DNA from 4 places in the Neobacillus canaveralius genome. Region 2 is predicted to be linked to each of the others. Evidence: riboswitches for the same ligand, from Rfam matches in the RefSeq annotation. Region 2 holds a riboswitch; each other region holds the start of a gene.
The links. A riboswitch is a leader RNA that binds a small molecule or an ion and turns the genes downstream of it on or off. The one in region 2 is predicted to bind S-adenosylmethionine.

Region 1 (7,333 bases), 2.2 Mb from region 2:
CTGAAATTGCCTGAATCAGCTCTGACTGCCCATTCCCCGATACTCCGGCAATCCCGACAATCTCTCCGCGATGAACTGTTAAAGAGAGTTGATCCAAAATTGGTTTCTCATCTTTTCCGCCGATTGAAAGATTGTCTACCATAAGAAGCGGCTCGCCATTCACTTGAATACGGTCGGTAAGTTTCTGAAGTTCACGCCCGACCATCAAGGTGGCCAACTGTTCGACATTGGTATTTTGTTTTAAAACATTTCCAGTAACTTTACCATTTCTTAACACGGTGATTTGATCCGCTACTTTCATCACCTCTGGCAGCTTGTGCGTAATTAAGATAATACTTTTCCCTTGATCCGCTAAGAATTGAATCGTTTTTAACAGTTCCTCAACCTCAATCGGAGTCAAGACTGCTGTTGGTTCGTCTAGAATAATAATATCCGCACCCTGATATAACACTTTTAAAATTTCAATCCGCTGCTGTTCACCAATCGAGCAATCGCCAGCTTTTTTCATTGGATTGACATTGATTTTATATTGTTCGCTAAGTTCTTTCACTTTTTCTGCCGCTGCTTTTCTATTAAAGAAACCATTACGTTTCGGTTCATGCCCAATTACAATATTTTCTGTTACGGAAAAATCTGAAAACAACATAAAGTGCTGATGCACCATACCGATACCATTTTCAATCGCATCCAGTGGTCCAGAAAATTTGATGTTCTTACCGCCCAATATTATTTCACCGCTCGTCGGCTGTTCAAGACCGTAAAGCATCCGCATGAGGGTTGTCTTGCCGGCACCATTTTCGCCGACAATCGCCAAAACCTCTCCTTTTTTCAGATGTATCGAAATCCTTTCATTCGCAAGGAACTCACCGTACTTTTTGGTCATTTCCTTCATTTCTAACACATCGCTCATGGTTTTACCCCCCTTTAAAAATGGAAACCGACTACATTGTGCAGTCGGTTTACTTTTTTCAAATGGCTCTTTTCTTAAACTTTGTTAATGATTGTACTAAGTTTCCTTAAGAAATAGTATAAATTCAAGAAGAAAAGAGCCAGCAATCTAAATTCTAGAGCGGAACCTAGCTATTTCCACGTTAAAATCGGCTTTAGGATTTTAACAACCATGCTAACGGTAATAGCCTATTAGATTAATTGCTCAGTGGATTTTTGATTTCTCGTTTTCCAGATACAATTTCTTCGTGAAGTGCTTTTACTTGGTCAATAACTTCTTGTCCAACAAAGCTGTTAAGCGGTGTTTTGCTTTCATGTGTTACATATGTTAAGCCAACGCCCTTTTCCTTCAAGCCATACTCGACAATGCCTGTTTTAAAATCGCCGTTTGCAAATGCTTTTACTGTTTCATATGCAGCAGCGTCCGTCCCTTTTAACTGTGAAAGAACGACGTGCTCTGGATCTACCTCTGTACGGTCAACGTCCTGACCAGAAGTAAAGATTCCTTGTTCTTTTGCTGCCTCAAATACACCCAGATCTCCGACTGCAGCAGCTCCTGCAACGAAGTCTGCCCCCTTAGAAGCTTGCAACAACGCTAATTCTTTTGCTTTCGCCGGATCCGTAAAGCTTCCAACATAGTTTACTAAAAACTCAGCGTCTGGATTTGTTTCCTTTAATCCTTCTTCAAACGCAACTGTCCATTTTTTCATTAGTGGAATATCCATAGCCACTACCATACCCACTTTATCACTTTTGGTAGAAAGGCCTGCTGCAGCTCCTAGCAAGAACGCTGCTTCGTGCTCTCTGAAATTAACACTTTGAACATTTGGAAGGTCGACGACCGTATCAATAATTGCAAATTGACGATCCGGATTTTCTGTTGCTACTTTTTTCAATGCATCTTCTGATTCAAATGATGAAGTAATGATTAAATCATATCCTTCTGCTACAGCTACGCGAAGATTTTCTTCTATCGCTGAATGATCCGTAGATTCGATTGTCTTTAATTCCACTCCAAATTCGTCTGCTGCTTTTTTGGCCCCTTCATCCATTTGCTGGAAGAATGGGTTAACCCCAATTTTCTCAGGCAGTACGAGAGCAATTTTCTTCTTATCCTCTTTTGATGATGTATCTTTCCCCGTTGATTCTTGTGCTCCACATCCAGCGACAAGCAAGACTAAAGCTAGTGCGATAAATGCAAGTAGTTTTCTCATGACGTTCCCCCTGTGTTATATTTCGTTTTTATTACTATTTGTCTATTAATTTACTAAAAAAATTCGAAAATAGCAATACAAAATCGAACATTTTTAAAATATTTTATATTAATGTTCGTGTTTTACTGTTTCACCCCATAAAAAAACCCTTTTCCGAAAAATAGGAAGAGGGTTTTTGAATATACTCTTCCTTATCTTTCAGAACTTCCTCGTTCTGTAGGATTTGGCACCATACTATATAAATATAGCGGTTGCTGGGCGTCATCGGGCCAGTCCCTCTGCCTCTCTGGATAAGGTTAACAATATGTATTTACGTAATTAAGTTAAACAACATAGCAATAATAAAAACTTAATTTATTATATTTTAAAAGTTTTCAAATTACAAGACTATTTAATTATTATAAAAATAACCGATGGAAATTAGCTGCTCATCGGTTTATTTTTTATTTTTTTACTGTAGCAATTTATCAATATGTTCCATGGCACCTTTTAACCTGATTTCATAACTACCACTCAAGATTTTATAGTCAACATCATGCTTATTTAATAATGTTTTTAGGTTCTCATTGTTTTGGTCTCTTACCTTCTCTTCGCCATGAACACGTAAGCCGTCATCCACCCATTTTACATCTGGTTCAAGGAATAGCCATAGGTCATAATCCTGTATTTTTGCAATCTCATCTAGAACCAGCTGATGTTCATTATTGTATAGGTTTGAGTAAAACTGGGTTACAATGACTTCTGTATCGATAAAAACAAGCTTATTTGCTTTTCCAATGGCCTTAAATTCTTCCATCTTATGTCCATAAGCAATCCTTTGATAATCTTCCTTGACCATAATCCCGTCACAGCCACCCAATTCTTCACATAGAGTTCGGCCATATTCTTCTACATAGGTTGTGTTGTAAATTTTAGCTAGGTTTCTCGTTAAGGATGATTTCCCACAGCTTTCAGTCCCAACCATGACAATCTTTTTTACAAAATAAGGTCTAACAAAATCAGGTATGAACTCCCAATGTTTATAGACACCTTCGGTACGAATGGTTGTAGCAGAGATGGTTACCTGTGAACGCATTGGATCGATCAGCTTATGCTTTGCGTTAGGATATAATTCTTCAAAAATATCATTATATTGAACTTCTGAACTAAAAACGAGATCTATGGGCTTTCCGATTTCTCTTTTTATTAATTGTGCTCCTTCAGCCCAATCGTAGTTGTCGTTATCTTGATGATCTTCAATGCTAATTGCTTTTACATGTGGCATATCTTTGGTTAATTGTGAAAGCCAGCGTAGCCGGATTTGAACAGGAATATAGTTCATTTTTGTATCCTGACAAAGCTCTCTGTCTCGCAGTTCGCTATGAGATAAAACAACGTACAGTTCATCCACGATCGTTGAAGCATGAACGATGGCATACACATGGCCAAGGTGCAAGGGAAGGAATTTTCCTCCGATAAAACCAACTGTCATTTAGGCCGCCTCCTGAACTTGTTTGATCGATAGTTTTCTCCAATTCACATACCCGTAAATGCTGTTTACAAGGAATGCTGACCACATCACTAGCATGGAGAAATCATTTCCTCCCTGAGAGATTAGAACACCCAGCCATAGAAAAATTGATAAAACATTGACTGAAATCCATAGTAGCCATTGTTCGGTATATCGCTTTAACATCAAAATTTGTGCTGCAATCGATAGTACATTTGTGGCTGAATCGGTCCATACTAAATTGCCACCTAGGAATTTTAAGAAAAAGCCATAGACAATCGTAAGAATGATGATAGACACTAAGGTATAGAACCATCCTTTTCTTGTAAGGCTGCTTATTCTGACATCTTCTCCCTTAACACCATGTTCGGTTTTGTTCTTTTTCCACATATAGATTCCAATAAATTGTACTGGAAAGTAAAACAATGCATTTAACATAACCTCTCCATAGAGGCCATAGCCGTATGCAATATAAGCATAGGTTAACGTTTGGACAATCCCGAAATAATAATTTGCGATTTTTCCCTTTGCCACTAAAACCACGCAGAGCATACCACTTAAAGATGAGATCAAACCAAGAAGTGAGTCGGACCAAGCGAAGAACAGGTAAATGTTAATCAATGTAAAGGTGAACAACCAAGCTATTTCAAAACGCGTCCAATTCTTTAAAATCCCCATTTGTACCTCTCCCCTAACCTTTTAGTTTATTTCTATATACCGAAACAATCGGTTGAAAATCTGTAAAACGGTAAAGTTGTGCCGGTGTTTTCGAATATGCATTTGATTTCTTAAGTTTCCCGTTTTCCGATATAGCTTCTATAAATGGAAGTGTTGGTGCTTTTCTAAAAAATGCCGCATCGGTTGAGATGGATGGGTCATCCAAAACGGTAAGCAAAACTCCTTGAAGCTCCGAAAGCACAAACTCTTCTGGGAGGAAATGTTTTGCAAGTGTGGTGAGGGCCATATCTTTCTTGATAAACCAGAGGGCATCATCAATAATACTGCGATGGTCGAAGGCAAGTTCAAGAGCTAGAGCTTCTTCAATAGAAAAAAGCTGGACATCTTGGGCGTCATAGGTAGTTTTGCGCTTTTTCAAGGAGTTTTCGTTCGCTATGACATAATGGGCATTTGAAATTATCCAGCCTCTTTTGTCCCGATTAGGTGAGTCATAAACACCAAAATGTTTGATCCGAAGTCCATCCACTCCCGTTTCTTCCACCAGTTTACGTTCTGCTGCTTGAAAAGCTGTCTCATCCGGCCGAACAAATCCACCTGGAAGTGCCCACTTCCCTGCTTCGATATTTGTATTTCCTTCATGGTCCCATTCACTTCGTTTAATCAGCATTATTTTCAAACTTTTTATGGGAGGCTTATATTCACCATTACTTTCAGATGTAATCGTAAAAACGGCAATATCACTCGTATAACCATCTGGAGTTGTAAATTCATTTTTCATTTAATTATTCACCTCTTTTATTAATTAACAGTGTGTTAATCGTTAATTAAAGTGTATTCCATTATTTGTGTTTAGTCAATATTTTTTTACAAAGATTCCCTTAAGCAATTAAAAATAGGCACAATCATAATGAACGATTGTGCCTTTTGACTTAAAGTTAGGGTCTTTAATAATAAAAACAGCGACAAGCTTTTATACACTTGTCGCTGTTTTTATTAAATAAGTCCATATTTTATAAAGCTTTTATAAATACCATCATTATTGTGTGTATCAGTAATATCATCAGCTACTTGCTTAACTGTTTCTTTTGCATTCCCCATAGCAATACCGTTTTTAACAAATTCAAGCATTTCAATGTCGTTCAAACCATCTCCGTAACCATAGGTATTCTCTTTATCTATGTTTAAATGCTGAATTACCTTTGCAATTGCTGTGGCTTTATGAACGCCTAGTACAGATAATTCTCCACTGTTGTTACCTAGTAGTGAAACTGTACTAGGTATAACGGTAAATGCAGCTCCAAATTCTGTCATTATCACTTCAATAGGAACTTCTGAGTCTAGAAAGGAAATCTTATTTATATCCTCTCTAACCAATTCTTCTCCTTCAATCAAAATATCAAAAAATGGCTGAAAACCTCTTTTGATTTCTTCCATGGCATCAGAATGATCCATGATATATTTTTCTATAATGGTACTTAGGTGATTTTTGCAGTTGATACTTGCAAATACACCATTATTTGACTCTAAGTAAAAGTCAATACCATGTTTGTTAAAAAACTCAACGAGATGCTGCACTTCTTCGCTTTTCAATTTTTCGTGCAAGAGTACATTTTCTCCTATTTCGACATATCCCCCTGCTGCCGCAATCATACCATCGAAACCGACCTCTAGGATTTCGGAGAAAATTTCTGCTTTAGAACGCCCTGTACATATGAAAACAAGGTTTCCATTTTCTCTAGCTTTTCGAATAGCAATTTTAGCTGATTCTGGGATTACTCCGTGGTCATTCACTAATGTTCCATCTATATCAATGAAAATTATATTTTGCATAGTTATCTCCAATAATTAAAGTATTTATATTGTTATTGTTAAAATTTAAATAATAACGGTGAAAGGCTGCACTAGTAGCGTAATACTTTTTGGAACAAGAGTAAACAGATACAAAACTTTTAGTCATTAATATCAAAAGGAGTGATTTGTTACAATAATGAAACAAGGTGTTTCTTAAAATAAAGTTTAATTAACTATTCTGTCCCATTAGTAAAAGAAGTTAATAATAATACTTTAAACATGTAAACGTGCAAAAAAGCAGTGTGTTTTCATTGAGAAACACACTGCTTTTATAACTGTTATTATATTTGATTTCTGCTATGAGGCTAACTCAAAAGTGAACGGCTTGTTCTCATAGATGATTCTTTTTCCAATCTAAACACTTATTTTATAATAAATTTACCAGGTCCAATTGGTGATGGATAGTAACATTAAAGTTGCTGCGGCTAAGGCAATATTCTTTAGGAATTGATTCATCTCGCCTACTTTTGCATTCTGATCTGTTTCCTTCCAGAAATTGTGCATTATGAAAGCTGATAAAACGAGGAATAGTACCAATAAATATAATCCCCATTCTATCCAATATGCAGTAAGGACGCTCAATCCTCCTGCTAGGAGTACTAATCCCGTTACTACTACCGATAGTCCTGGTGCTGGCACCTTCTTATAGGCTGCATACTGCTTTAAACCTTGAAATTGGATGAAATGATTTAGACCAGAATAAGCAAAATAAAGACCAAATACTGCCCGACCAACCAGCCATAGCCAATCCATTCAGACATCATCCTTTCATTAGGTAAGTAACTTTCTCTATACATATATACCTTTAATTAAAGAAATATTCCGTCTTTTTCAAAAAAGAAACTACGAAGCTATTTAGAGCTTGTGGTTTCTTTTTCAATCCTTACCTGACAATTCCGTGTTTGACAATTTCAGCTTTGACAACTGTATTAAACTTTATATTTTTAAAGTACTCCTTTTTATCTTGAATTTCCCAGGTTTTGGGGTGAAACGCAATCAGTCTCCTTCCAATTCCAAAAGCATCACAATTCACCTGCTGTAATTTTGTTATTACCTGTTTCGCGTCTTCAGTAAGCTCTTTTGATAATAACTTATTTAGACGATCCATTTCCTTTGGAACATCCCCTTTTGGGTACTCTTCAACACTTATCTT
Region 2 (7,333 bases):
AATCATTCCATTTTCCATAAAGATAATTCGATCAGAAATTTCACGAGCAAAATTAAGCTCGTGTGTGACAATCAGCATGGTATTGCCTTCCTTTGCTACATCTTTTATAACAGTTAACACTTCCCCAACTAACTCTGGATCAAGCGATGAAGTCGGCTCATCAAATAATAAAACCTCTGGATTGAGCGCCAGTGCTCGAGCAATACCAACCCTTTGTTGTTGTCCACCAGATAGCTGTACTGGATAATGCTCCAATCTATCTTGAAGACCAACTTTTTCTAGGATTTCTGCACTTACCTTCTTCGCTTCATTCGAACTTATATTCTTCACACTTGTTAAGCCAATCATGACATTCTGTAACACTGTTAAATTTTTAAATAAGTTATACTGTTGAAAGACCATTCCTGTGGATAATCGTAAAGACTGAATATCTACCTTTCTAGCGGATTCAATATTTACTCTCTTTCCACTAATTTCAACGATGCCCTTTGTAGGTTGTTCTAAGAAATTGATACAGCGTAATAAGGTTGATTTCCCTGAACCACTTGGTCCTAAAATAGAAACAACCTCTCCTTTATTAACGGAAAAATTTATTCCTTTTAACACATGCTGTTGGTCAAAATATTTATGGAGATTTTCCACTTTAATCATGAGATAACCCCTCTTTCATATCTCCGGGCACGCTTTTCTACTATAACTAGCAATCTCTCGACTATAATACAAATGATCCAATAAACAATAGAAACTGCTATATAGACTTCAAAAAAGGCTAAACCACGAGAACCAAGAATTTTGGCTTGTCCCATGATATCAATAACCCCAATAATAAAGACTAGAGAAGTGTCTTTAATTGTACTGATAAACATATTACCTAAATTAGGTATGGCTACCGATAAAGCCTGCGGGAAAATAATTTTCAGCATCATTTGAGTGGGACTCAACCCTATAGCTCTGGCTGCCTCAAACTGACCACGATCAACAGATTCAATCGCTGATCGTATCGTTTCAGACAAATAAGCACCTAAATTAATTGAAAAGGCTAATAAAGCATATACTTCCGGTGCAATGATATTTACATCAATATTCATGATCCATCCATATTCAGTTTGAAAAAAGTAAATCACTTTTGGTATTCCATAAAACACAAGATATATCTGCACTAAGAGAGGGGTTCCTCTAATAAAAGAGACATAAAAAGAAGAGATTGTCTTTAATACGGGTACCCGATAAATTTTTATCAGTGCTGTAGTAAGCCCAATAAATAAACTAATAATCAACGAACCTACGGCAATTCCAATTGTAATAGGTAATCGTGCAACTATCGCAGGAAAGCTTTCTATTAAAAAATGAATATCCAATAAATTTTCCATTTCTTCCTCCCTTTACAGCCTTATTCAGGGATGTATTCTCCACCCGTCCATTTGACTGACAGGTCAGCTAATGTACCGTCTTCTTTGAGTTCCTTTAGAATAGGATCAATTAATCCTTTTAACTCTTCTCCCTGCTTTCCATCTTTAAAAACAATTCCAATCTTATCATTCACGATAGGCTGTCCTACAACTTCTAAATCTATATTATATTTTTCTATAACAGAATGAATCATAATTGGGTCATTTACATAGGCATCCACACGTCCATTTTGTACATCTTGTAAAATTTCTGAAGGGGTTCCACTTTCGCTATATTTTAAAATAATATCATTTTCTGCTTTTTTATTATGTTCTTCAAGTAATAATGTATAAGAATCACCAGCTAAAGCTCCAACTTTTTTCCCCTCTAAATCTTCTACTGTTTGAATATCTGTTCGACCTGATTTCACAACAATAACGGTTTCTGCAGCAAAATAAGATTCGTCTGTAAACAAGTACTTCTCTTCACGTTCAGATGTTTTCGCCACCTGGTCGGCAACTGCCTGAATTTTATTTGATTCTAGTGCAAGAAACATACTGTCCCATGGAGTAGCAACAAAATCAAAGGTATACCCCTCTAATCTTTCATCAATTTCTTTTATTACGTCGATATCATATCCGATAAGTGCATTACTTTCATCCGCATAAGCGAAAGGAGGATAATCATTTTGAGTTCCAACTAAAATAACCTTTTCCTCCGTTCCATCTGCTGTTGTTGTTTCTTTAGAGGAACAACCATTTAATATACTAACCAAACCTACTAGTGCAATACTTGATAACAATAACCTAGATTTCTTTTTCATTTTACTATCTCCTTTAAAATAAATTTATTATTATTATTGAATAAGAATCTAAGTCATTACTTATATCCAATTCAAATCACTAAAACGGAAACAGAACAATAAAATAAAAAAGCCTCTTCCAATCAGAAAGAGGCTTTTTATCTAAACCTTATCTCTCAGAATGAAACACTCTGCAGGATTTAGCACCTTTCATCCTTCATGGAATGATGGTTGCTGGACGTCGTCGGGCCTGTCCCTCGGTCTCTCGTGATAAGTTATTCATTTTTTATGTTATTTTTTGTATATTATGATAATATTTAATATTAATACTATTGTCAACTACTTTTTCACTATGTACAATTCACTAAATAATCTGATTTTAGTATAACACTAAATCTTATAGATTTTGAGAATTCAGGATAAAAAGATGGGAGAAATGAACTTGAAAGAAGAAGCCTATTTTGATGTAGCAATTATTGGTGCTGGTACAATGGGAATAGCTGCCGGTGCCTTTTTAGCTCAACAGAAAGTAAACACTGTGTTAATCGATGCTTTCGACCCACCACATCATCATGGAAGCCATCACGGAGATACCCGTATGATTCGACATGCTTATGGTGAAGGCAGACAGTATGTAACACTAGTAAAACGTGCACAACAATTATGGGAGGAATTAGAACAGCACACCACCTATAAAATCTTTGAAAAAACCGGTGTTCTTGGATTAGGTCCAAAAGATTCTTCCTTTCTTCAAGAAACGATTGAGGCTGCTAATAAATATGATTTGCCATTAGATATTCTAAATAGCAAAGAAATAAAAGAAAGATGGCCAGGTTTTTCAGTACCAGATCATTTTATTGGTTGTTTTGAGTCAGAATCAGGCCTCATCTATAGTGAGAATGCCATTAAAGCTTATAAAGAAATCGCCATTAATAATGGAGCAAAACTTGTTACAAATACACCCGTACAGCAAATTGAGATGGAAGAAATGAACAATATAAAAATCTCAACTGAAAACCAGGTTTATTATGCGAAAAAAGTGATTGTTACAGCAGGAGCATGGGTAGCCAAACTATTACCAGACTTAAATCTCCCTATTCGGCCAACCCGTAAAGCCTTCGGCTGGTTTGACGCCCCTGCAGACCTTTACGATATCACCAACTTCCCCTCTTTTTACGTAGAGGACGATACGAATATGTGTTATGGATTTCCTTGCAAAGACGGAGCAGGCCTTAAGATAGGAAGATCAGATGGAGGTCAAGCTATTGATCCTAACCAACACAAACAGAACTTTGGTCAATACGAAACAGATGAAGAGGACCTAAGATTCTTCCTCCGAACCTATATGCCTAAAGCAAATGGAGAATTAAAACAAGGAAAAACATGCTTATATACCCTCTCAAGTGACAATCACTTTATCATTGATTATCACCCTGAACATGAAAATATCATCATTGCATGCGGTTTTTCCGGCCACGGCTTTAAGTTTGGTAGCGTTATGGGAGAAGTGCTCGGCCAACTGGCGCAAAAAGGGAAAAGTAGTTTTGATATTTCTTTATTCTCTCTTAAGAGATTTGATTTGTAATATGTCATCAATAAATAGAATAACTTAGTCATAACTAGACCAAGATGATCCATAACACGCAAAATCGATCTTTCATGTAATAAGTGTCTATATTTTCAGAGATGCTTATTACATGATAAATTAATTCTACAATTTTTATCTAATTCACCTTCTGCTCTCAAAAACAAAAAAACAGAAACCTATCAGGCTTCTGCTTCTTCTTTCAAAACTACCTTTGCCACTGCCTCACAATGGCTTGAGTGGTGATCGCAGACTATTTCAACACTAACTGCGATACGCACTCAACGTGTGTAGTCTGCGGAAACATATCCACCGGCTGCACTTCCACAGTTTTATACCCACCATCTTCTAAGATCCTCAAATCCCGTGCCAAGGTAGCTGGATTACAGGATACGTAGACAACCTTTTTAGGTTTCATCTTAATAATCGTTTGCAGAAATGTCTCATCACAGCCCTTGCGCGGCGGGTCCACGACAAGCACATCAGCAGAATTCCCTTCTTTATACCACTTAGGAATCACAACCTCCGCTTCCCCGGCTGCAAACTCTACATTTGTCATTCCATTTAACTCTGCATTCCGTTTCGCATCTTCAATCGCCTCTGGAACCACTTCTACTCCGAAGACCTTCTTTGCCTTTTGTGCTAAAAACAGTGATATCGTTCCGATTCCGCAATAGGCATCGATGACTGACTCTTCCCCACTGAGCCCTGCGTACTCAAGCGCTTTATCATAAAGAACCTTTGTTTGAACAGGATTTACCTGATAAAAAGAAAGAGCAGAAATGGCAAATTTCACATCACCAATCGTGTCATAGATAACTTCATTACCCCAAAGTACTGTTGTTTTTTCGCCAAGGATTACATTTGTACGCTTTGAATTAACGTTATGGACAATCGACTTCACTTTTGGAAGGCGTGCAACAATTTCCTCAACTAGTTTGTCTTTTTTTGGAATATCCGTGGTTCTGGTAACAAGCACCACCATTAGTTCCCCTGTTTGTTGTCCATAACGGGCCATAATGTGTCGCAGAACACCTTTATGTGACTCTTCATGATAAGCTGATATCCCAAGTTCACTGCATATTCCCTTCACTGCCTGCACAGCTTCGTTTATTTCAGGAAGTTGTATCAAACTTTCATCAGTATCTACAATTTCATGGCTTCTAGGCTTGAAAAAACCAGCAATCAGCTTTCCATCCTTTTCACCAACAGGTACCTGAGCTTTATTTCGATAATGCCATGGGTTGTCCATCCCTAAGATTGGGTGGACGATTACATCCTCTAGTTTTCCGATCCTTGTCAGGACCTGACGCACTTGATTCTCTTTATATTTCAGCTGTCCTTCATAGCTGATGTGCTCCAGCTGGCAGCCGCCATATTTATGAATCTCACTGTTAGGAACTTCTACACGGTATTGGCTTTTTTCATAAGTTTCAATCAAACGCCCGAAGCCGTATCCCTTGTTCACTTTAATCACTTTAACCTGCGCCTTTTCGCCAGGCAGCCCGTTTGGTACGAACAACGGGAAGCCTTCCACCTTTGCGACCCCTGCACCATCGTGAGTTAAATCTTCAAATACCACATCTATATAATCATTTTTTTTAACCGGTATCGTCTTCTTCATTATTTACTTCCTTTACTCCGATTTGACTAGCAAGATTGTACCACAAACCCAGTCTAATTGCGAAATCCGCCATATTATGAATGTATATCAAATTCTTATCGCGTAAATTGTCGGAGCATTTTAATTTAACAATATGGTGATAGTGTTTATAATAATAACAATCCCATGGAAGGAGGTGGTTACGATAAAGAAGGTATATTTTCTTCCCATCGCATTGCTGCTTGCCTTCATTTCATTTTCCGTTCTTCATACTTCCAATCTATTCGTTCAATCACATCATTCAAATAAAGCTGTGCTTTTGATTGATGATTGGAGTATAAAAACACAAACGGATGATGAGGAAAAACATTTATTTTATCTTGATTTTGTCAAAGTACTTTGCCTAATCTCATTGGTCGTAGTCACCCTTCACAGAATCTTTTCTGATAACCACACCAGGAACTCCATCTTTCTAATCCCGGTTTTTCATCAATCCAATTATGTAATCCTCTCCCCTAAATTGATAAGTTAAAAACTTACACAAAGGGGAGGAATAAATGATGTGGATTCGTTTTGTTATGATTGGTATTTTTTCAGTAACTGCAGCTGGTATGCTAACCTTTCAAGGCATAGAAATTTACCATGCGTTCATGGATTTCTTTAAACAAAAATAAACTGAGATGGTCCCGCGGGTTTTAGACATAATCCCGTGGGATTTCCTATTTATTCGTGAGAATTCTCGCGGGTTCCTGTGATAAACCCTCAACCTATTTTTCATACAAAAAGACACCCAATTAATAATGGATGCCTTACACTACCTATTCTGCCTTCATTTCAGCCACTTTTTCTTTTACTTCTTCAATATTCCTCATTTTGTTATCCCAGCATTTTTGGCTGAGGTCGACCGGATATTCCTCCGGATTCATTGTACGTTTATACTCATCCCAGAGGGCGTCTAGGTTTTGCTTTAAATAGTCACGCGACTCCTCGAGGCATGGCATTTCATAGACAAGCTCACCTTTTTCAAAAATCACTTCATGAAGCTCTTTTGCGGTAAAGTTTGTCACGATTTTATTCATATAAGTATGCGTTGGGTGGAACATTCTCAGGCGCTTCTCCGGCAGTTTTTCATCCTCGAGCGCAATGTAGTCACCTTCAGCATGGTTATTCTTATTATTGATAATACGGTAAATATTCTTAATCCCAGGTGTCGTGACTTTTACCGGATTGGAAGAGATTTTAATCGTATCCTCCATTTTGCCGTCCGCATCTTCAATCGAAACAATCTTGTAGACAGCCCCTAGTGCCGCTTGCTCGTAAGCGGTAATAAGCTTTGTCCCAATGCCCCAGCTGTCTATTTTTGCACCTTGTGCCTTCAAGTTGAGAATCGTATACTCGTCGAGATCACTTGAAGCAAAGATTTTTGCGTCCTTTAATCCTGCCTCATCAAGCAGTTTTCGTGCTTCCTTTGAAAGATAAGCAAGGTCACCGCTGTCTAAACGGATTCCTATGAAATTAATAGAATCGCCCATCTCCTTAGCGACTTTAATTGCATTCGGAACACCCAACCTAAGAGTATCGTATGTATCAACCAAAAAGACACAATCCTTATGAGATTCAGCATATTTTTTGAAGGCAATATATTCGTCCTTATAGGCTTGAACCATCGAGTGAGCATGTGTACCAGAAACAGGAATTTGAAATAATTTACCCGCCCGCACATTACTTGTTCCATCGAATCCAGCAAGGTATGCAGCTCTCGTTCCCCAAATGGCCGCGTCCATTTCCTGCGCCCTGCGAGTACCGAACTCCATAGCAATTTCACTTCCAAGCACCTGTTTAATACGAGAAGCCTTTGTCGCAATTAATGTTTGGTAATTAATGATGTTAAGTAGTGCTGTTTCAATCAACTGAGCTTCACAAAGCGGGGCATCTACGCTTAAAATCGGCTCGT
Region 3 (7,333 bases), 4.6 Mb from region 2:
ACAAACCAAATGAGAATGAATAGGTGGACAAGATGTGTTTGTACTATAATAAATTCGGAAAATTAAAACTTGTGAACGCTTTATGTATTCACATACGAATAAAATCATAACGTATTTATCTCTATTTTGCCAAGATATGAGCATTATTATTTCCTGCCTATTTTTACCTATCCAATCGGATTCATGTATATATAAAAAAGGAAAACCAGTGAATCTTCCTCACCGGTTTCCTCTTTCTTCCTATTTAATAATATTTTTTAAACTAATTATCCATTTCGAGGTTATTCCCCTGGTATAACAGCACCTTGGTACTTTTCTTGAAGGAATTTATTAATTTCCTCTGATTGTAGAACCTCTACAAGTGTTTTAATTTCTTCGCGATCTTTGTCCTCGGAGCGAACGACAACAAGGTTTGCCGGTACAACATCTTCGCCTTCAAACGCAATTCCATACTTTCCAATGTCAATACCGCCTTCTAATGCGTAGTTCGTATTAATGACGACCGCATCACCTTCACCGCTATCGAAAGAAGAGGCTAATAATTTTGCTTCAATTAGAGTTGAGAAATCAAGGTCCTTTGGATTTTCGATGATATCCTCTACTCTTGCATTCGCTCCAACGCCTTCTTTAAGCTTAATTAATCCTTCTTTTTCAAAAATAGGTAAAATACGTCCATGGTCACTTAGTGAATCACTCATAATAATTTTTGCACCCTTTGGAAGATCATTTAAGCTTTTGTATTTTTTAGAATAAATTCCGATTGGTTCCTTATGAACTCCACCAACACTTACAAAATCAAAATCCTTGTTTTCTTCCATTTGTAGTTCTAAATACCCTGGTGTTTGAAAATAGTTTGCGTCAAGTTCTTTATCCCTTAACGCTACGTTTGGCAGGATATAATCTTGAAAAACTTGCACTTCTAGATCAATGCCTTTTTCCTTTAATAGAGGTTTTGCCGCCTCCAACACTTCCGCATGCGGTACAGCAGATGCTCCAACAACTAACTTTTTGTTTCCTTCTTCTCCTGCGTTATCTGCAGTATCGTTCTTAGAACCACCGCAAGCTGATAGGGCAAGTGCTACTAACGCAATGATAATTAAACTAAATGCTCTTTTCATAATCTAACTCCTCCTGTTATCGTTTATCTGTTTTCTTTGTAAAATAATCTCCAATAAATTGGATGATAAAAACCAAAATTAAAATGGCAATCGTTGCAACTAACGTAACAATTGGTCTATTGCGTTGAAAACCTTCAAGGTAGGCAAAATGACCAAGTCCCCCTGCTCCAATTACCCCAGCCATTGCTGTAAAACTTACTAATGAAATAGCTGTAACCGTAAGCCCTGAAATTAATGCTGGCAAAGATTCCGGTATTAATACTTTAAAAATAATATGACCATGTGTTGCTCCCATTGATTGTGATGCCTCAATAACACCTTTATCAATTTCCCTAAGAGCAATCTCCACCATTCTTGCGTAAAAGGGAGCTGCGCCAATAATTAAGGCAGGCAACGCTGCATTTGCACCAAGCATGGTTCCAACCAATAATTTTGTAAAAGGAATTAATAAAACAATTAAGATAATAAAAGGGATTGATCTAAAAATATTTACGAAGGCGGCAATAATAACATTTACCGTTCTATTTTCCCACAAATTACCTTTTCCCGTTAGAAATAACATCAGACCGAGGACTAATCCTAGGATAAATGTAGTAAACACTGAAATGGAAGTCATATAAAGGGTTTCCAGTGTTGCTTCCCATAACTGATCCCACTTTACCATTTCTATACTAGCCATTACTGATCACCTCCACACCGACTTGTTGTGAGTGAATATAATCAATGGCTCTCTGAATTTCGTCTGCCTGCCCATCTAAGTGAATAAATAATGTACCGTAAGATCCGTTTTGGGTGTGTGAGATTTTTCCTTGTAGAATGTTTACGACAACATCGAAATCCCTGATAAGAGTTGTGATTAACGGCTGTTCTGCTGCCTCTCCGACAAATGAGAGTTGAACCACTTTTCCATACGGATAACGTTCGAGTAAATGTTCGATCGTTTCTTTGGTTTCTTCCGGCTCAGTAACCTGTTGAACAAAACGCTTCGTAATCGGCTGTTGTGGGTTTTTAAACACATCTAACACCTGTCCAAGCTCCACAATTCTTCCACTTTCCATAACCGCTACCCGGTGACAAATTTTACGAATGACATGCATTTCATGTGTGATCAATACAATCGTTAATCCTAGCCTTTTATTGATATCAACTAACAAGTCCAAAATAGAATCGGTAGTTTGTGGGTCTAGGGCTGAAGTTGCTTCATCACAAAGAAGTACTTTTGGATTGTTGGCCAGTGCTCGTGCAATTCCCACACGCTGTTTTTGACCGCCGCTAAGTTGGGAAGGGTAAGCATTTTCTCGACCTTCAAGACCAACTAATTTAATTAATTCATTTACTCTTTTTTGTCTTTCTGCTCCACCTACGCCAGCTATCTCCAAAGGAAATGAGATATTCTCGCTAACCGTTCTTGACCAAAGCAAATTAAAATGCTGAAATATCATACTTATTTCCTGGCGAGCTTTTCGAAGCTCACTGCCTCTAATTTTTGAAATAACACGACCAGCAACGGTAACCGATCCTTCAGTCGGGAGCTCTAGTCCATTAAGCATTCGAATTAGGGTGCTTTTCCCCGCACCACTATATCCGATTACCCCAAAAATTTCCCCTTCTTGTATTTCTAAATTAACATCATCCACTGCCTTCAGCTGCCCCTGCTTAGAAGGGAAAACCTTGCGGACATCTTTTATAGAAATCATTTCATCACCTTCTTTTATCCAATAAAATACGTGTCTTAAATTCGACTGCTCAAATATAGGGTTTGACTGTTTTTAGTAAAACATTCTTATATTAGAAAAATTAAAAAGCCTTTCTGCATAGGCAGAAAGGCATCATAAATAAAGACCTTTCTCCCATCTTCCAAAGCATCCGCTTTGTGTGAATTGGCACCATTTCAATATTACTATTGACGGTTGCCGGGCTTCATCGGGCACATCCCTCCACCACTCTTGATAAGAGTTACAGCAAACTATATTCTATTAACATTCATTAATTTAAAAAATTATTTTAGTACGAAAGTTATCTTAACATGGATAAAAAGTGGTGTCAACGAAATTATCTACAAATTTCGAATAAACTCTTATTAGGCTTTTACTTTTAAAGAAGTAACACCTGTGGCGGTCTCAATCGCTGTTTCCAGGTCTTCTATTAAATCCTCTACATTTTCAATACCAATGGAGAGTCGTATTAAATCCTCAGAAACCCCAGCTGCCTTTAGTCCTTCTGCATCAAGCTGCTGATGAGTAGTGCTGGCAGGATGGATAATTAAGCTTTTTGCATCTCCAACATTCGCTACATGGGCGAAAAGTGTAATCGAATCAATTAATTTTGCTCCAGCTTCTCTCCCGCCTTTGATTCCAAAAACAATCATCGACCCGGCACCTTTAGACAAATACTTGCTGGCAAGTTCATAATCAGGATGAGAAGAGTGACCAGGATAGGATACCCACTCAACGGCAGGATGTTTTACTAAATACTCAACTACTTCCTTCGTATTGGCAATGTGCTCCTTCATCCGAACATGAAGTGTTTCAAGTCCGAGTGTAAATTGAAAAGCGTTTTGTGGACTTAAAGCAGGTCCTAGATCACGTAAAAGTTGTACCCGTGCTTTAATAATATAGGCAACCGCGCCTAAGCTTTTAGCATAAACGAGGTCATGATAGCTTGGATCAGGAGTTGTAAAACCTGGGAATTTAGATGAATTCCAGTCGAACTTACCACCGTCTACAATAATCCCGCCAGTGGTTGTCCCATTCCCTAAAAGCCATTTCGTTGCTGAATGTATAACAATATCTGCCCCATATTCTATTGGTCTGCATAGATAAGGTGTGGCAAAGGTATTATCAATTATTAATGGAACTCCTGCTTCATGTGCAATTTCTGCTACTTTTTCAATATCTAGAACTCTTAATGATGGATTACCAATCGTTTCAGCAAATACAGCTTTTGTTTTTTCATTGATTGCTGAGCGGAAATTTTCTGGATCTTCGGGATCAACAAATTTAACCTTGATTCCATATTTCGGAAGTGTAATGGCAAATAAATTGTATGTTCCCCCATATAAAGTGGAAGCGGAAACAATTTCATCTCCGGCTTCGGCAATATTTAAGATTGCTAGGGTAATCGCTGCCATTCCGCTTGCTACCGCTAGGGCTCCAACTCCCCCTTCCAGCAATGCAACTCTTTCTTCGAAAACAGTTGTTGTCGGGTTGTGAATTCGAGTATATATGTACCCTGTCTCTTTCAAGGCAAATAGATTTGCAGCATGTTCGGTATTTTTAAATTGATAGGCATTGTTTTGGTAAATTGGCACAGCTCGTGCACCTGTTACTGGATCCGGAGCTAATCCACCATGAACACTCAACGTTTCGAAACGATAATTCTTTTGATTTTCACCCATACCTAACACTCCTTCATTTTATGAAATAAACTCTTTAAACCGTTCCTCTGGTTTGGTTAAATAAAAGATTGACTCGATAAGTAAAATCGTACGGATTGGAGCTTTAACTTTTAGCTGTCCGTTTTTCATAAGAATTCTTAACTTTTCTTTCCCTTCTAGCAGACTATAAATGGAATCCTGCTGACCACTAATATCGTAAGTGGCAGCGATGTCATTATCGTCAGCCAGTAAAGAAACCTCTCCACGGTGAAAAACGAGGAAGTTCTCTTGACCTTCGTAAACTAGCCTTATTTTTAGACCATCCAATTTTTCAATCAACTTGAGAACGTGACTGCGCTGCTTAATAGCAGAAAGGAAAATCTGTATTAATTCTTTCATTCTCCATCACTCCGATTTCACTCCATTCTGTTATATATTCAAGTCAATTGATTGTAATACCTTTAAAATCCCATCGACAAATTTCTACTTTTGCTCACAAAAAAACAGACGTATCAGCGTCTGTTTTAAATTAACAATTGTTTAATTTTTTCATATAAGAAAGGAACAGAGTTGAATGCATAAATCATCTCAACTATTTCTCCATCCTTTATGAAAAGCAAGCAGGGAACACTCTCAATTTGAAATTTTTCTGCAAGCTCAGGGTAAAAATTCAGATTCATTTTCCCTATTTTCACATCAACCATATTTTCAATGATCTGGAGCATCCTTGATGCTACCTGACAAGTACCGCATAAAGGTGTATAGAAGTAAATGAGTCCGGATGAATGACTATTTAAGAATGATGATACCTCATCTAGGTTCCATTCGTTCATTTTTAACCCATTTCTAAAAATTCAGAATGAACATCAATATTTGCGCCTAATAGGACAGTGGCTAGATGGTACACTGGTGCAGTGGCTACTTCTCGGTACATCCGGTCTATATAAATATGTTCCGCTTGAGGAAATTCCCTTTTCAATTGTTTGCGAAGTTTCTCACCTGCATCATCTGCATCAACAAGGATATAGACCTCTTTATCTTCGAGGGTATCAATTAATTCATCCAATTTCGCCATGCTGATTGTTCCATTTGTACAGACAATCTCCATTGGTTCCTTCAGGATACTTTTAACCTTTTTCTTATCTGATTTTCCTTCCACAATCAGAACTTTATCACCATACGTGTCATTCATCATTCATCACCTATACGAAAGAGAGTTATTTGTTTGATGTTAACATATTCAACAAATTTAATAACGTGTGAATATGTTAACTATACCACGATTGTCTTTTTGATAATAGGCGTTTGCTTATGATTGCCCTAACACCAGCCACCATCATCACAATCTGTATATTTTGCGTCAGGCTGTTCCGTAACTGTTACATTTTGAAAAATCTTTCTCTGTTCTACTTCAAATCGTTGATCTAATTGAAATGTCATGTCCCCTGGTAACTGTATTTTACCAATGGAGGTGTTATCAAGAAATAATTCAATTTCACCATTTTTCATTTTCCCAATTACTCGATCTGTCACATCAACCTTTTGCTGCTTCAATGTCATACCAGGAGCTCCTTTTAAATAAAGTTTATTCTAGTATCCCCTGGATTTAGAATATACAAGGTGCGAATTTTTCCCATATAAAAAACACCCTGCATAACAAGGTGTTTACTAAAATTAGTCCTCTTTAATCATTTCTTCATATTGTTCTGCAGTCATTAGGTTGTCCATTTCACTGCTATTAGTAGGCTCGATGACAATCATCCATGCTTTTTCATATGGAGATTCATTTACGAATTCAGGGCTGTCACTTAAATCTTCGTTAACAGCAACAACCTTACCGCTTAATGGCGCATATAATTCTGAAACAGTTTTCACGGATTCAACGCTGCCAAATGGCTCATCAGCAGTCACTTCGTCACCAACCTCAGGAAGTTCAACGAAAACGATATCACCTAGCTCAGATTGAGCAAAGTGAGTGATACCTACGCGAACTGTTTCTCCTTCAACCTTTACCCACTCATGTTCTTCAGAATAACGCAATTCCTTTGGTGTAGTCATTAAAAAATCCCTCCATTATTTTCTAATATCATTTATCGATATTGATCGGTACTACCCTAATAACTTTTTGTGCTTACAGCCACATTTTCTCATACTCTTCTTCTTTAAAGCCAACAGTCACTTTTTCTCCATCCGTTACTAATGGTCTTTTGATTAACATCCCATCTGAGGCTAACAGATCTAGCAGCTCATCTTCAGAAGCAGTGGATATTTTATCCTTAATACCCAGTTCACGATACTTTTGCCCGCTTGTATTAAAGAACTTCTTTAACTCAAGGTTGCTCTTTTCGTAGATATCCTGAAGTTCAGCGCGAGTTGGTGGAGTTTCAACAATATGTATTGCATTGTAGGAAAGATGATGTTCATCCAGCCATTTCTTTGCATTTCGGCATGTCCCGCATTTGGGATACCAGTAAAAAGTAAGTGACATCTGTCCACCCTCCTCTAAAACATTCATGTTATTGCACGTCACTTTGATAGTAACATAACAGGAATAAAAGTAAAAACGCATCACTTTAAAATTTCGACTAATTCTGCAAAAATCCTGCTAAACATATAGAAAAACTTCAGGCTCCGCAAAATCCTAGGGAGCCTGAAGTTGATAAATTAAACGATATAGCGTTCAGCTTCAATCAGAACGTCAGCCGCTTCACGTTTCTTACCAATTACATTGATTGGTGTATGGCGAGTTAATTTACGAAGTGCTGATACGAGCATACGGAGAGTATCTCCTTGTTCGGTTGCAACTAGTGTTTCTTTCGCATGCTGTTCAATTTCATTG
Region 4 (7,333 bases), 2.1 Mb from region 2:
AATGGAATGGCAGGAGTCAGAGCGATAGAAGAAGTGTTGAAAATCAACCCAGAGGGATTTGAAGTTACTATTTTTGGCACTGAGCCCTATCCAAATTATAATCGAATTCAGTTATCAAAGGTCCTGCAGGGTGGTACTTCAGTAAGTGACATTACCTTAAATGACTGGGAATGGTACGAAGATAACAAGATCCGTTTTTATCCTGGAGAGACGGTAACATCCGTTAATACAACAAACCAAACTGTGAGTACCGATAAAGGGCGAATTGAGTCCTATGATCAGTTGATCATTGCCACAGGCTCTAACCCATTCATGCTTCCATTACCAGGGGCAGATAAGGAAGGGGTAAAGGCGTTTCGTAATATTAAAGACTGCGAAGAGATGATTGAATATTCAAAAACATACAAAAAAGCAGCGGTCATCGGCGGAGGCTTACTTGGATTGGAAGCAGCAAGGGGCCTTCTTAACCTCGGAATGGAGGTAGATGTCATTCATATTTTCGATTATTTAATGGAGCGTCAGTTAGATAAAACGGCAGGTAAATTGCTACAAACAGAACTAGAAAAACAGGGAATGAATTTTATTTTACAAAAAAATACTGCAGAAATTACCGGCAGAAAACATGTCACAGGATTAAAGTTTTCGGATGGCAGCAGAATTAAAGCAGATTTGGTCGTGATGGCGGTTGGGATTAAACCGAATGTCGCGTTGGCACAAGAAGCGGGTATACCTGTTAACCGAGGTATCCTTGTGAATGATTATTTAGAGACAGATATTCCAAATGTGTTTGCGGTAGGGGAATGTGCCGAGCACCGCGGAATTGCCTACGGATTAGTTGCGCCGCTATATCAGCAAGGACAAGTATTAGCGAAAAGACTCTGCGGGATACAAGATAAAGGCTACCAAGGTTCGGTATTATCAACCCAATTAAAAGTGTCTGGTGTCGATGTTTTCTCTGCAGGAAAAATCAATGAAGATGAGAGTACCAAAGTATATAAAATGTACGACGATTGGAATGGTACTTATAAGAAAGTACTCATTGAAAACGGAAAAATTGCAGGTGCTGTCCTGTTTGGTGATACAAAGGATGGAAATAAGTTATTCGATTTTATCAAAAAAGGGGCACTGATTGAGGAGTATTTAGAGTCATCTCAAAGTGCTAATTCTGAGGTTGATTTAGTAGCAAACATGTCTAATGAAGAGATTATTTGCGGCTGTAATGGTGTCACCAAAGGAAGTATTGTAGAGGCAATAAAAGCAAATGGATTAACGACGGTTGATCAGGTGAAAGGGTGTACGAACGCTTCCCGTTCATGTGGGGGTTGCAGGTCACTTGTCTCAGATTTACTCTCTTGTACACTTGGTGACCAATACCAGACGGACCAAAAGGAAGCAATCTGCGGCTGTACCACATTATCAAGAGATGAAGTAATTGCCGAAATTCGTGAAAAGGGTCTCACTCATATTCGCGAGGTAATGAACGTGCTGGAGTGGGAGTCAGATGGATGTTCAAAATGTAAACCGGCTCTAAATTATTACTTAGGAATGATTAATCCACTAAAATATCAAGACGAGCACGAAGCCAGATATGTCAATGAAAGAATGCATGCGAATATCCAAAAGGACGGTACCTACTCCGTTGTTCCTAGAATGTATGGCGGCGTTACAACCTCTGATGACTTACGAAAAATTGCCGATGTTGCCGATAAATATAAAGTTGGCATGATAAAGGTTACGGGCGGACAACGAATCGATTTACTAGGTGTCTATAAAGAAGACCTGCCAAAGATTTGGGCAGAGCTTGATATGCCATCTGGGTCTGCTTATTCTAAAGGACTTCGCACAGTAAAAACCTGTGTAGGTGAAAGTTTCTGCCGATTTGGAACACAGGATTCTATTGGAATGGGAATTCGACTAGAAAGGAAGTTCGAAGGCTTAAACACTCCTCATAAATTGAAAATGGCAGTGTCAGCTTGTCCGCGTAACTGTGCAGAAAGCGGAATTAAAGATGTCGGAGTTGTCGGTGTGGAAGGTGCTTGGGAAATGTATGTCGGCGGCAATGGCGGGACTCATCTGCGTGAAGCGGATTTGTTGTTTAAGTTCAAATCAGGTGATGAGTTGGTCGAGATGATTGGTGCATTCCTTCAATATTATCGTGAAAGTGCTAAATACCTGGAAAGGACTTCAGCATGGGTGGAGCGCTTAGGAATAGACCATATTAGAGAGGTACTCTCTGATGAATTAATGGTGAAGGAATACAATAATCGAATTGATGAGGCACTGTCTGTGGTTAAAGATCCATGGAAAGAAGCGATTAATAATAAGAACCTTTTAAGAGACTTATATCAAAATGTAAAGGTACCAGTAGAAACGAAATAATGGGGAGTGGAGTGGATCTTATGGAAAAAACATTACGCAGCGTCTTCATCGGGGAAGTAGCGGAATTACCACAAAAGTTGGGAAAAACAGTCATCGTCGGCAATAAGGAAATCGCCGTTTTTAAAACAGAAAATGGCGATATACGAGCCATTGAGAACCGTTGTCCCCATAAAGGCGGCGTTCTCGCGGAAGGAATACTCAGTGGTGAATATGTATTTTGCCCTATGCACGATTGGAAAATAAGCGTTAAAGACGGCAAGGTTCAGTCACCGGATGTAGGGTGCGTTCAGACATATCCAGTGGAGGTTAAGGATGGTCAAGTATTTGTCTTAATCAGAGAATAGAAGGGGATGTAGGTTCCTCTTTCGATAGGTTCATAGTGACCGGGTAAGCGTGGAGATTGTGGTTTCGGTCACTATAAGAGGTTTATAGTGACCGTGTAAGCGTGGAAGTTGTGGATTCGGTCACTATAAGAGGTTTATAGTGACCGTGTAAGCGTGGAAATTGTGGTTTCGGTCACTATAAGAGGTTTATAGTGACCGTGTAAGCGTGGAAATTGTGGATTCGGTCACTATAAGAGGTTTATAGTGACTGTGTAAGCGTGGAAATTGTGGTTTCGGTCACTATAAGAGGTTTATAGTGACCGAAATCGAGGAGAGATAGTGGTTTGGGTAACTATAGGAGGTTTATAGTGACCGAATTCGAGGAGAGGTAGTGGTTTGGTTAACTATAGGAGGTTTATAGTGACCGAATTCGAGGAGAGGTAGTGGTTTGGGTAACTATAGGAGGTTTATAGTGACCGAAATCGAAGAGAGCTTGCGGTTTGGGTAACTATAAGAGGTTCATAGCGACTGAACCAAAAGAGAGAGAAGGGTTAGGGTCACCAAGAAAAGTCCAAAGTGAACGATGAGGAAACAGACCCATTAAAATGAGGAGGTGAAAAGATGTCGATAATAAGTCCAAATCAAGTAGTGGAAAGTATGATTCAAGCAGGAAAAGTAAAGGCGAAATTACCTGTTAAAGATCTGCTCATCAGGGGTGCACTAAGTGGAGCGTTGCTCGGATTTGGCACAACATTGGCTTTTACAGCTGAGATCCAAACAGGACTAGGGATTGTCGGGGCATTACTTTTTCCTGCTGCATTTGTCATTATTATTCTCCTTGGATTGGAATTAGTTACCGGAAGTTTTGCTCTCATTCCCGTTGCAGTAATGGCGAAAAAAGCAACAGGAACCGAGATGTTAAAGAATTGGTTTTGGGTCATTGTTGGTCATGTAATTGGAGCTGTTTTTTACGCCATTTTATATATAGTAGCAGTTACACAGCTCGGTCAGGTCACCAATCATGCAGTTGCAGCAAAAATCCTTGCAGTGGCAGAAACGAAAACGCTGGGGTACAAAAGTCTCGGTTCAGAAGGGTTGCTCGTCGTATTTGTAAAAGCGATGCTCTGTAATTGGATGGTGACACTTGGTGTTGTAATGGCAATGACGACAAAGTCCGTAATTGGAAAAATTGCGGCAATGTGGCTGCCAATAGTAATTTTCTTTGCCCAAGGCTTTGAGCACGGAGTGGTCAATATGTTTGTCATCCCAGCAGGCATGATTCTTGGCGCAGATATTAGCATAGCTGATTGGTGGCTGTGGAATCAAATACCTGTGCTAATTGGGAATTTAGTCAGTGGGGCTCTTTTTACCGGATTCGCACTTTATTATACACACGGGAAACAAGAATCGAGAATGGTTTTGGAAATGCCCAGAACAAAAGCAGCAGTATCGAGTACACAGCGATAAGAAGGAGCGATGGTTATGGGAAAAGCGTATATTGTTGGAGCAGGTCCGGGTGACCCGGAATTAATAACGGTAAAGGCATTAAGATGTATCCAGAATGCAGAAGTTATTCTATATGACCGTTTGGTTAATCCGGAACTGTTAAAGGAAGCAAAAACGAATTGCCAGCTTATTTATTGTGGGAAACAACCAAATTATCATACATTACAGCAAGAAACAATCAACCATCTGTTAGTGAAGTACACCAAACAAGGGAAAAACGTTGTGCGATTAAAAGGCGGTGATCCTTTCGTATTTGGACGCGGAGCGGAGGAGGTGGAAGCCTTGGTGGCAAAGGGGCTTCAAGTGGAAGTAGTTCCAGGTATAACAGCAGGTATAGCCGCCCCTGTCTATGCTGGAATTCCAATTACACACCGAGAATTAAGCAGTTCTTTTGCTATCGTCACGGGGCATAAGTCGACGGGGAAACCAACCGATATTAATTGGAAAAGTCTCGCAACTGCAGTTGATACGCTGGCGATTTATATGGGGATCACAAATCTACCTTATATTTGCGAGGAATTACTGAAGCATGGAAAAAAGGAAAATACCCCTGTTGCGGTCATTCAGCAAGGAACAACGTTAGCGCAGCGAACGGTTACAGGGACACTTAGCTCAATTGTCGGTGTGGTTGAAAAAGAAGGTATTCAAAATCCTGCTATGATCGTTGTTGGAGAAGTTGTCACCTTCCGTGATAAAATAAGTTTACTAGAGGAAGAGGGGAAGGCGGAAAGCTATGCAACAATGGCTTAAAGAGGTCGCAAGAGGAAAAAGAGGGTCCAAAGACTTAGATTATCAACAAACAAAAGAAGTCGCTCAAACGATTATTAGCGGCAAGGCAACAGATGCGCAAATTGCAGCATATCTGATTGCGCTCCGCTTGAAAACGGAATCGCCGGAGGAATTGCTCGCATTTGTGCATGCCTATCAGGATGTTAGTAATAAACTAGAGCCGTCAAACCAGTCAATTATTGATCTGGCCAGTCCGTATAATGGAAGGAATTCTTTTACAGGAAGTATACCAACAGCCATTTTGATGGCTGAATACGGGTTTCCAGTGTTTTTACATGGCAGCGATTCACTGCCGCCGAAATATGGAATAGCGCTTAAGGATATACTTATACATTTAGGTCTAAATGTTTCTCAACCGCCACAAAGATTGGTGAAAACAATTCAAGAAGCAGGAATTGCATTTGCAAACACAGAGGAATATTGCCCTAGTTTAGGAAAGCTGAGGGGGATTCGCAAAGAGCTGGGGGTAAGAACTCTTTTTAATACAGTAGAGAAGTTATTAAATTTAGCGAATGCAGAATCACTTATGATGGGTGCTTATCATCGGACAGCGATTAACAAAATTGCCCCTATTTTTAAAGAGCTTTCCTTTAAAAATGTTTATGTGGTTCAAGGAATGGAAGGTTCTGAGGATTTGCCTGTTCACCGCAACAGCTTTATTTATAAAATTACAGACAATAAAATCGAATCATCGATTGTCAAACCAGAGGAAATGGGCTGTTGGTGCAAGAGTTAGATAAGGATACCAAGCTGTCTGCACAAGAACAGTCTGACATTACGCTGGCGATTCTCAGTGGGGAACAATCCAAATCATTACAGCTATTTTACAATCAAGTGCTTTTTAACACCGGCATCCGCTATTACCTGTTCGGTGTCGTCAATGATATAGGAGAAGGTATAGAGATAGCTAAAAAACAACTAAACGAACAACGAGGTTTAACTCAATTAGAAAAATGGAAAGTAAGTCAGCCTGAAAATATTACTACGTAACGTGAGCGTTCTGGACGAAATATCCGTCTAGGACGCTTAATTTTTTATTGGGCTAAAATAGAGACAAATTAATTTTTCTAAATTTTATATTTTTTCATTTACATAAAACCTATTGGTATGGTAGGATTAATTTCATCAATTACAAATACTTATCAAGAGAGGCTGAGGGACTGGTCCTATGAAGCCCGGCAACCTGCTGTGCAAGGTGCTAATTCCAGCAAAATGGTCTTCATTTTGGGAGATAAGGCGTTAAACAATCGTGAGATGCCTTTCCTTTTTGGGAAGGCTTTTTTGATAAACAGAGGAGGTTTATAGGAATGGCTACAACGGTAACATATGAAAACTGGAGTGAAATATCCGATCAATTCTCTATTGAGGATAAAACAAAAGGAGCAAAATCGGTATTGGAGTGGGCATACAACTCTTATGCAGAAGACCAAATTGTCTATGCATCCAGTTTTGGTGCAGAGGCAATCGTATTAATCGATCTCATCCAGCAGGTTAAGCCAGACGCGCATATCGTTTTCCTAGATACAGGCTTACACTTTCCGGAAACATATGAGGTTATTAACAAAATCGAAGAGCGTTTCCCTTCATTAAATATAGAGCGAAAACTGCCAAAGCTGACATTAGATGAGCAACGCGAGCAATATGGGTCAGCACTATGGAAGAGGGAGCCTAACCAATGCTGTAATATCCGTAAAGTCATTCCATTAAGGGAGACGCTGACGGCGAAACAAGCTTGGATCTCAGGGCTTCGAAGGGAACAATCACCAACAAGAGCAAACACTCAATTTTTAAATAAAGATGATAAGTTTCAGAACATTAAAATCTGTCCGCTCATTCACTGGACATGGGACGAAGTTTGGGCCTATATCAAGGAAAAAGACCTCCCTTACAATACCTTGCATGATCAAAATTACCCTAGTATCGGCTGTTTTCCTTGTACACAGCCTGTTAGTGCAGATGGTGATTCACGTGCAGGACGCTGGTCGGGAAGCGGCAAGACGGAGTGTGGCTTACACACATCCTAAAAGGGGGCTTTTAGATTGCTCACAGTTATAGCAGTAATAATTGGTTTGTTTTTTGCAGTCAATATTGGAGCTAGCGGTGCAGCTGCTTCAATGGGGATATCTTATGGAGCAGGGGTAGTAAAGAAGAGATTGGCATTGTTAATGTGCGGTGTTACCGTATTCTTTGGGGCATGGCTAGGCGGTGGCGAAGTGGTAAAAACCATTGGCAGCGGAATTGTTCCAAACAGCACTTTTACCGTACCTATCGCTCTTATCGTATTAGCTTCAGCAGCACTATCGTTGTTTTTGGCTAATATATTCGGAATCCCACTG

Region 1: linked by a shared signal. The riboswitch ahead of ABC255_RS17680 (BMP family protein) and the one ahead of ABC255_RS27960 (transporter substrate-binding domain-containing protein) in region 2 are both predicted to bind S-adenosylmethionine.
Region 3: linked by a shared signal. The riboswitch ahead of ABC255_RS05380 (methionine ABC transporter ATP-binding protein) and the one ahead of ABC255_RS27960 (transporter substrate-binding domain-containing protein) in region 2 are both predicted to bind S-adenosylmethionine.
Region 4: linked by a shared signal. The riboswitch ahead of ABC255_RS18200 (phosphoadenylyl-sulfate reductase) and the one ahead of ABC255_RS27960 (transporter substrate-binding domain-containing protein) in region 2 are both predicted to bind S-adenosylmethionine.

The regions. Positions count from the first base shown of each region.
Region 1 covers NZ_JBDFLL010000001.1:3,524,625-3,531,957, forward strand. Annotated here, with positions in the region: gene ABC255_RS17675 (ABC transporter ATP-binding protein) at 1-910, opposite strand, end outside; gene ABC255_RS17680 (BMP family protein) at 1,146-2,162, opposite strand; SAM riboswitch class I at 2,351-2,459, opposite strand; gene nadR (multifunctional transcriptional regulator/nicotinamide-nucleotide adenylyltransferase/ribosylnicotinamide kinase NadR) at 2,614-3,633, opposite strand; gene pnuC (nicotinamide riboside transporter PnuC) at 3,634-4,329, opposite strand; gene ABC255_RS17695 (NUDIX domain-containing protein) at 4,343-5,107, opposite strand; gene ABC255_RS17700 (HAD family hydrolase) at 5,323-6,159, opposite strand; gene ABC255_RS17705 (DoxX family protein) at 6,559-6,933, opposite strand; gene ABC255_RS17710 (Ger(x)C family spore germination protein) at 7,064-7,333, opposite strand, start outside.
Region 2 covers NZ_JBDFLL010000001.1:5,746,235-5,753,567, forward strand. Annotated here, with positions in the region: gene ABC255_RS27950 (amino acid ABC transporter ATP-binding protein) at 1-651, opposite strand, end outside; gene ABC255_RS27955 (amino acid ABC transporter permease) at 648-1,370, opposite strand; gene ABC255_RS27960 (transporter substrate-binding domain-containing protein) at 1,391-2,212, opposite strand; SAM riboswitch class I at 2,358-2,468, opposite strand; gene solA (N-methyl-L-tryptophan oxidase) at 2,628-3,776, shown strand; gene rlmD (23S rRNA (uracil(1939)-C(5))-methyltransferase RlmD) at 4,030-5,400, opposite strand; gene ABC255_RS27975 (hypothetical protein) at 5,576-5,911, shown strand; gene ABC255_RS27980 (nicotinate phosphoribosyltransferase) at 6,198-7,333, opposite strand, start outside.
Region 3 covers NZ_JBDFLL010000001.1:1,122,369-1,129,701, reverse strand. Annotated here, with positions in the region: gene ABC255_RS05390 (MetQ/NlpA family ABC transporter substrate-binding protein) at 282-1,118, opposite strand; gene ABC255_RS05385 (methionine ABC transporter permease) at 1,135-1,797, opposite strand; gene ABC255_RS05380 (methionine ABC transporter ATP-binding protein) at 1,790-2,815, opposite strand; SAM riboswitch class I at 2,966-3,074, opposite strand; gene ABC255_RS05375 (O-acetylhomoserine aminocarboxypropyltransferase/cysteine synthase family protein) at 3,199-4,515, opposite strand; gene ABC255_RS05370 (SCP2 sterol-binding domain-containing protein) at 4,534-4,893, opposite strand; gene ABC255_RS05365 (thioredoxin family protein) at 5,019-5,327, opposite strand; gene ABC255_RS05360 (toprim domain-containing protein) at 5,330-5,686, opposite strand; gene ABC255_RS05355 (YusG family protein) at 5,815-6,054, opposite strand; gene gcvH (glycine cleavage system protein GcvH) at 6,169-6,552, opposite strand; gene ABC255_RS05345 (arsenate reductase family protein) at 6,626-6,982, opposite strand; gene ABC255_RS05340 (acyl-CoA dehydrogenase family protein) at 7,159-7,333, opposite strand, start outside.
Region 4 covers NZ_JBDFLL010000001.1:3,622,197-3,629,529, reverse strand. Annotated here, with positions in the region: gene nirB (nitrite reductase large subunit NirB) at 1-2,379, shown strand, start outside; gene nirD (nitrite reductase small subunit NirD) at 2,400-2,723, shown strand; gene ABC255_RS18220 (formate/nitrite transporter family protein) at 3,324-4,169, shown strand; gene cobA (uroporphyrinogen-III C-methyltransferase) at 4,185-4,958, shown strand; gene ABC255_RS18210 (anthranilate phosphoribosyltransferase) at 4,942-5,733, shown strand; gene ABC255_RS18205 (transferase) at 5,718-5,987, shown strand; SAM riboswitch class I at 6,134-6,235, shown strand; gene ABC255_RS18200 (phosphoadenylyl-sulfate reductase) at 6,305-7,021, shown strand; gene cysP (sulfate permease) at 7,037-7,333, shown strand, end outside.